Prosthecobacter sp.: one gene and its partner. The protein of the gene in region 1 interacts with the protein of each later gene in a pairwise test. Links are inferred from orthologs where the notes say so. Each region holds a gene or a part of one and is shown on either strand. Other genes may lie near its edges.

Evidence for each region. The genes of interacting proteins can lie anywhere in the genome.
Region 2: the proteins of rlmB (region 1) and U1A53_RS24020 interact in binary tests that used the Escherichia coli proteins (3 or more experiments, as listed by UniProt). The link is inferred for Prosthecobacter sp. from one-to-one orthologs.

Annotation. Positions count from the first base shown.
Region 1 is NZ_JAXMIH010000006.1:74,123-77,528, reverse strand. Bases 1-2,722 are described here. They hold rlmB (23S rRNA (guanosine(2251)-2'-O)-methyltransferase RlmB), read left to right. Parts: upstream 1-937; coding sequence 938-1,507; downstream 1,508-2,722. Other genes in these bases: U1A53_RS03170 (endo-1,4-beta-xylanase), read right to left, coding at 2,399-2,722; U1A53_RS03175 (hypothetical protein), read right to left, coding at 1,570-2,349; U1A53_RS03185 (ElyC/SanA/YdcF family protein), read right to left, coding at 191-721; dnaE (DNA polymerase III subunit alpha), read left to right, coding at 1-189. In the rest of the region: more of U1A53_RS03170, read right to left, coding at 2,723-3,406. UniProt on the Escherichia coli protein: Specifically methylates the ribose of guanosine 2251 in 23S rRNA.
Region 2 is NZ_JAXMIH010000024.1:102,783-107,059, forward strand. The notes cover bases 540-3,539. They hold U1A53_RS24020 (NAD(P)H-hydrate dehydratase), read left to right. Parts: upstream 540-1,286; coding sequence 1,287-2,792; downstream 2,793-3,539. Other genes in these bases: U1A53_RS24015 (hypothetical protein), read left to right, coding at 540-1,290; U1A53_RS24025 (secondary thiamine-phosphate synthase enzyme YjbQ), read left to right, coding at 2,803-3,225; U1A53_RS24030 (DUF1353 domain-containing protein), read left to right, coding at 3,381-3,539. Also shown: folK (2-amino-4-hydroxy-6-hydroxymethyldihydropteridine diphosphokinase), read left to right, coding at 7-474; more of U1A53_RS24015, read left to right, coding at 532-539; more of U1A53_RS24030, read left to right, coding at 3,540-3,929; U1A53_RS24035 (DUF971 domain-containing protein), read right to left, coding at 3,943-4,230. UniProt on the Escherichia coli protein: Bifunctional enzyme that catalyzes the epimerization of the S- and R-forms of NAD(P)HX and the dehydration of the S-form of NAD(P)HX at the expense of ADP, which is converted to AMP.

The DNA.
Region 1 (3,406 bases):
CTTAACACCCGCCAGCACGATGAGACCGATCTCGAACGCATCCACGAGGTTCTCTCTCAATTCCCCGGCACTCTTCCCGTCTTCCTCGAGATCAGTCAAAACGGCCACAAGGCCCGTTTGGAAGTGGGCGAGGAACTGCGTGTCACCCCCAGCCCTGATCTGCGCCGTGCGCTAACAGTTTGGTTGTAGGTCACTCCACCGGCACCGCGACCTTCTCGCCGAGAAACTTCGGCCGTGTGCCGAGCACGTTCACATCCAGCACCGCCTTCACGCAGGCCAGTTTCTCGCGTAGGAACGTCTTCACCGACAGTGTCACCGGCACGGCCTTCGCGTTCAAGCCCCACGCTTCGATCTCAAATGCCCGAGCCAGATAGATCGCCCGCGCATTATGAAATCCCTGTGAAACAAAAATCAGCCGCTGCTGCCCGAACACTTCCTTGGCCCGCACCACCGAGTCCAGAGTGCGGAAACCTGCGTAATCACACACAATCCGCGACTCAGGCACGCCCATCTGCACCAGCACGCGCTTCATCTCCGTCGGTTCATCGTAACCCCGCGTGCCATTGTCTCCGCTGACGATCAACGCCTTCACCTTGCCCGCCTTGAACAACGCGGCAGCCGCTTCCATGCGCGGGAGGAAGAACAAATTGGCCCTTCCATCGGCCAAGCGCGGTGAAGTGCCCAAAACAACCGCCACCGGAGCCTCTGGCACCGCTTTCATGTCATCGAAACAGCTCCCTTTCGCCGTTCTCGCGACCCACCACTCGCACCCAAACACGAATGCGACACCCAGCGCCGCCAAAACGGCGATTCGCGACCACCAACGCTTGAGAGATGCCTTCATCTCAAACTCCTCCCGTCACTTCACACAGCCTTCAAGCCCGCGCTTCTATCATTTTGCCAAATCCCATTCACGGCCCACTATCCACTGAATCTCATGCGTCCCCAACAACCCATCGCCCGTCAGAACCGCCACTCCAGCTCCGACAACAAGGTGCGCATCTATGAGGAGGGCGACATCGCCACGTTGCTCGAAGGCAAGGAAAGTCCGCTGGTGCTCATTCTCGACTGCGTGCAGGACCCGCATAATCTCGGTGCCTGCCTGCGCACCGCTGACGCGGCCGGTGTCTGTGCTGTCATCATGCCGAAGGACAAATCCGCGCCGATCAGTGAAACCGTCGTGCGCGTGGCCTGCGGCGGGGCGGAGAACATCCCGCTCATCCGCGTGACCAATCTCGTCCGCGCGATGGACAAGCTCAAGGAACTCGGCATCTGGCTCGTCGGCACAGGCGATGAAGCCACGCAGAGCCTCTACGACATCGACCTCAAAGGCGGCATCGGCATCGTCATGGGCGCGGAAGGCCCCGGCATGCGCCGCCTCACCGGGGAGCACTGCGACTTCCTCGTTAAGATCCCCATGGCAGGCAAAGTCGAATGTCTCAACGTCTCCGTCGCCACCGGCGTGTGCTTGTTTGAGTGCGTGCGCCAGCGACAGCCGAAGAAGTGAAGCCTCTGAGTATTGTAGTCCCGCCTTTAGGCGGCTCTGGAGTGACCGGCTAAAAACTCAGATCAAAACGGCGCAGGCCCAAACAGTAGGTCTTTGATGTCTTGATCGCCCACAGACGCGCTGTCACGGCGACCACGAGGCGGCGGTGGTCCCGGACCTCCACGGCGCTGCTCCGGCTCCTCCGGAGTCTTGCCGAGCACGATGTCCCAAGTGCCGACGAGTTCCTGGCTCTCCTTGCTGACCGGTTTGAACTCACGAATCACCGAAAGGCGCTGCGCATCGGTGCCCATGCCACGCAGGATGCCATCGCGGTCATTCTGCGGCACACCGGCGATGAACAACTGGGTGGTCAGCATGCGCTTGTCGCCTTGTTTCACCGCGATGTGCCAGTGAATCGTGCGGCCCGTGTAGAGGCCGGGTTTGATCGTGCGGAAGCGGTACTCGCCCTTCGCGTTCGTGGTGATCTTGCCAAAGCCCTGAAACTGTGGATCGCGCTCCTTGCCCTTCTGCGTGCCACGGCTGTGGATGTAGCAGCCGTTCGTGTCTGCCTGCCAGAGTTCGATGACGTGATTGGAAAGCGGCTTGCCATCCGCATTCAGCAAACGCCCGCCAAACTCCGTCACGATGCCGCCTGCGGGCGCTTTGCCGCCGATGATCTGCGTTAAATCGTTGTCCTGATCCAGCGGTAGATGGTCGGGATAATACGGCCCCTCCGTCGCACGCGGCGTGAGTGCGAGCGCCTCGGCGTAAAGATCGCTCGTGATGATGCCGCCAGTGGTGAGAAGCAGGCTGCGGAGAAGGGCGCGGCGGCTTTGCGGAATGTGGAAGAAGGTCGTGTTCATGGTGTTCCTTGCTTCAACTTTGATTGTCGGATGTGGTTTCGGGGTTTCCTCACCACTGTGGTTTCAAAACGACCGGCTTTTGGCCCGCCGCATGCACCTCATACCAGCCGGGGAAGCCGCGCCATTTCACCATGCCGTTCGCGTCGGTCATCAATGTCACCTCGGTGCGCCATTTTCGACCGATCCATTCCTCCAGCACCTCACCACGCTTGCGGATGCTCCAGTCCTTGTTCCATGAGGCCGCCTCTGGTATCCAGTGCGAGCCTTCCCAGAAGCCCCAGAGAAGAAAACTCGTGTAAGCCGGATGGCTGAAGACGGCGATGAGCACATCACGCGTGTAGTCCGCCGCCAGTTCCTCGTCCTCGGTGGTCACGATGTCGTATTCCGTGATGGACTGATGCGGCACGATCCTCGCGAAACGATCCGTCACCGCCAGCAGATGCTCCGGGGACGGCAGGTAGCTCTCATGGAAGTGCGCCTGGTTGCCGAGACCCGCGACCGTGAAGCCGTCGGCGTTCAGCGCCTCGATGTAGGCAAAAGTGTCGTCATGCTGCGGCCCTGGTCGGAAGACCTGATCCTCATTGATGAAGAAAGGCAGCTTCGTGAGCGATCTTGCCAGCGTGAAGACCTCGCGGTCGAGCTTTTCCAGGCCGGGGCGCTTGTTCAGCATGTCCGCGCCATCCCAGGCGATGGGATGATTGATCACGTCCCACTCGACGACGCGATCCTTCACAAAGGCCAGGCGCTCTCGCACACTGTCGAGCGTGCGCTCGCGAATTACCGCGTTGTCCTTGATGCCGTGCAGATTGAACGGCGTGGCCACCTGCATGAGGTAATGACCTCGCACGTCGATGTGCCGCTCGGCGAACCAGGCGAAGGCCTTGTCCAGCTCCGCGTTACGGCTCGATTTGCGCGCGGCATCAAAATCCGGCGACCAATTGCCATCCTTCAGGTCATTCTCAAAAACCACGATGCTGAAGAGCTTGTCCACGATCTCGCGGTAGCGCCGGTCATCTTCACTTTCGCCGCTGAAGCGTTTCGCCACTACCGCAGAGCC
Region 2 (4,277 bases), on another replicon or contig:
TTCCCCATGCGTTTCGGCATCGCCCTCGGCTCGAATCTCGGTGATCGCGCTGAAAACATGAGGCGCGGCATCGAACTGCTGCTCGAACGTATTCCCGGTGTGAAACTGACTGCCCGCGCACCGGTCTATGAAACCGAACCGGTCGGTTGCGCGCCTGGCACACAATCGTTTCTGAACACGGTCATCGAGATCGAGGCCGATTGCCTGCCCCACGACTTGCATGCGCACCTCAAGGCCGTCGAATCCGCCTTGGGCCGCCCGGAGCAGCGGGAACGCAATTCACCGCGCACGCTCGATCTCGATCTGCTCTATGCGGACGCTGTCATCAGTGACGATCCCGAACTCATCCTCCCGCATCCCCGGCTGCACCTCCGCCGCTTTGTGCTGCAACCGCTGGCCGATATCCGGCCTGATTTGGTGCTGCCCGGTCAGCAGCATTCGGTGGCCGAATTGCTGGTGCATCTGCCGCCATGATGCAGAACAGGCAGTTACGCGCTTGTTCGTCAGGCAAAGCGATGCTTCTTGGCAGTCATGACTGAAGCCACCCAACCGAACTCTGACCCTGGACGCTGGATTCGCTTCGCCCTCGTCATGCTGCCCGCTGGAACGATCCTGCTCGGCATCGCCTCGTTTGGCATCTGGCAGTGGAAGAAGGATCAGGCGGCGGATCGTTCCTTCAAGTATGCGATGGCGCTGCGGCGTCCGATCAGTGTGGAAGGCATCCAGCGGCATGCGGACATCGTGCGCGAGGCCTTGGGCAAACCGGATCGTTATCTGAGCATCCCCGGCTACCTGGAATCGACCATGGGCGCGGAGAACATGGGCTACACGGTGCGGCGCGCACGATTTGGCGATGACCGCTCCACCATTGATGCCGAACTGACCGGCAAAACACGCCCGCGTGAGATCGTGATGGCGCTGGCGCTTTACAGCGAGGATGCGACACGCTTTGGAAGAACGTCACTGGCCATCGCAGAATTGATGAGCATCGCGCATGAGGTCACAGGCCAGTCAGTGGCACGCTCACTGCGTTTTGCGGTGATCCCCGACACGCCTGAGGCCGTGGCGCAGCTGCAAGACGGGTTGAGGCGTGATAATGAGCGCGTGATGTATCTCTTTGTGCTGGGAGCGCCAGACATTAACCAGCTAGGCCGCGTCACCCGCGCCCTGGACACAGCTGCCAAAGGCACCCGTGTGGTTGCCCGTCCTGCCACCCTCACGCCGCAGGAGTCATTGCCATCCGCCCACGAACTCAAGGCGCTGCTGCTGCACGCCGCCGAACGCCCATGATCGTCACCTGCCGCCAGATGCAGCAATGCGAGGAAGCCGCGTTCGCACGCGGAGTGAGCGCGGCCGCATTGATGGAGGAAGCAGGACGCGGCATCGCGGACGTGGTGCGGCAATTCGCGCCGCGTGCAGGTTCGCTGGTGCTGTTTCTCGGCAAGGGCAACAACGCCGGTGATGCGCTCGTCGCGGCACGGGAACTCGTCGCGGAAGGCTGGAAGCTGCATGCGCGGCTGAGTTGTGAGCCGGAGGCGATGAAGGATCTGCCACGCAGACATTTCGCTTCGATTCGCAGCCATGTGCGGGTGATTGAAGACGCGACAACGTTTGATTTTCCTGCCGGGCCGCTCGTGAGCCTTGATGGTTTGCTTGGCATCGGTGCGCAAGGACCGATGAAGCCCGAATTGCAGACGCTGGCGCGTGAGATGAACACGCTGCGCACGCAAAAGCACGCGCTGACCATCGCGATGGACATTCCCTCCGGTCTCGATGGCGATCATGGCGATGCCTGTGTGGATGCTGTCGAGGCCGATCTGACCGCCGTGGTGGCGCAGATCAAGGCAGGCTTGCTCGAAGATGGTGCGGATCATTACGTCGGACGCATCGTGCTGGTGCCATTGCGTGCATTGGCGGAGTGCGAAGGCGATGCGTCCGCGCAAGCGCTCACACCGGGTGTGCTGCGTTCCTGGCTGCCACGGCGTCCGCATGACATGCACAAGGGCGAGGCTGGGCGCGTCGGCATCATCGCCGGTTCACCGGGATTTCTCGGCGCGGCGGAGCTGGCCTGCCGTGGTGCTTTGCGTGCCGGCGCGGGGCTCGTCACGCTGCTGGTGAAGGAGGACGTGTATCCTCTAATCGCTCCCCGCGTGCCTGCGGAAGTGATGGTGAAGGCCGTGGATGACTATCGCGACGTGCTGGAGATGCGATTCGATGCGCTGGCGATTGGTCCTGGGCTTGGTTTTGATCACGAGAAGGAAATCCTCGATGTGCTGCGACAGGCGAAGATGCCAACCATCGTCGATGCGGATGCGTTGACCCTGCTGGCGCAGCATCCTGAGATTTTGGACAAGACCGGCAAGCTTCCGCGCCTCATGACACCGCATCCGGGTGAACTGGACCGGCTGCTGCGCAATTACCCCGGCTGGCACGGCATGAGCCGCCGCAAAGTCACCGAGGCGCTCGTTGAAACGGCTCCGGGCCGCACGCTGCTGCTCAAAGGCGCGCGCACGGTCATCGCCACACGCGGCCAGCCGACGCTCTTCAACACCACCGGCCACCCCGGCATGGCAAGCGGTGGCATGGGCGATGTGTTGTCCGGCGTGTGTGCCGCCTGGGCCGCGCAGCGCATCCCGCTGCATCGCACGGCAGGTCTGGCGGCCTGGTTGTGCGGTCGCGCGGCGGAAATCGCGCTCACGCGGGATCACATCGCCGCTGAATCGCTTTGCGCGGGCGATGTGGCGGCGCATCTCGGCGGCGCGTTGCTTGATTTGAAGGAAGACCGCTTCTAAAGCTGCGTCCATGGCCGCGCACGCTGACACCTTCTCCATTCCCACCCGGGGCAAGGGCACCTACGAGATCACGGAACGTTGCCAACAGATCGTGCGCACCAGCGGCATCCACACCGGCACGGCGACGGTTTTCGTGCAGCACACGAGCGCGAGCCTGGTGATCTACGAGAACGCCGATCCCTCCGCACGCACGGACCTGCACAGCTTCTTTGACCATCTCGTGCCGGAAGACACGCCCTACTTCGTTCACACGCACGAAGGCCCGGATGACATGCCGAGCCATCTGCGCATGGCGCTGACGCGCACCTCCGAAGTAATCCCCGTCGTGAATGGCCGCCTCGCGCTCGGCACCTGGCAGGGCATTTTTCTCTTCGAACACCGCCGTGCGCCGCACACGCGCAGCATTGTCGTCAGCGTGGTGGGAGAAAAGTAGCCACAACCAGCTCAATCACGATGCATCACCGATCCTTCCACACTTTTGCCACCGCCTGGGCTCTCATGCTGAGTTTGTGTTCATGCGCCGGGACCCGTTTTTATCAGAAGGTAGACGGCCAGGGAGTCATCGTGGGCCGCCCGTGCATTGAGTGGATGAAGCCTGACCGGTTCGTGTATGCGCGGAACAAGAATCCGGTGTTTTCATTCAAACGCCCCAATGGCGAAGTCATCAAGCCCGGCAGCATCGAGACAGATGGCGGCAGCATTCCGCATCTTCTATGGGCGCAGAAGGGTTTTTCACCGTGGACCTATGCCCCGGCCTACCTGATCCACGACTGGCTTTATGAGGCGCACCGGCGCAAAGTCCCGGCAGGAGTCGATCCGAAAGGCAACGATCTCTACTACACCAAGGAACAGGCGGACTGGATCATGGCGGAAGTCATCAAATGCCAGATGGAGCGCCCCTCTGATTTTGACACCAGAAAGTCTGCCGCTCATTTGAGAACGATCTATTGGGCGGTGAGCAAGTTTGGCAACACCGCATGGAACGGAGAAGCACATCCCATTGATGAAGGAGAATCGTTCATCAGCGACACATTGATGAATCTGCCCTTGCTGCCTGCGTTCGGCTCCTTGAAGGACCAACTGACCCCCGTGCCTGCAAAGCCGGAGCAGAAGGGATCGAGAACACCTCAGGAATAGCGAACGGCATCCATCAAAGCGCCTTCAGGTAATCGAAGGTGTAGAGACCGGTGTTGTGGCCGTCGCTGAAGTCGAACTGGATGGCGTAACCGCCGATCATGCGCCAGTCCTTCACAGTGACGCCGGGAAAGGCTTTCTGGTTGGTGCCACCGATCTTGTTGCCAAGCAGGTCGCGCTCGCCGGTGTTTTCGGCACTCGGCGAAGCAGCGCGGAGCTTTTCCATGGCGATGAACTGTTCCGAGCCATCGCTCCAGACGAGGGCGACTTCAGTGCCGATGAGTTCGAGGCGGGTGGGAGACATGGAAAGCAGAATGATGAATGAAGAACGCTTGGAAAGCAAAAGGGACG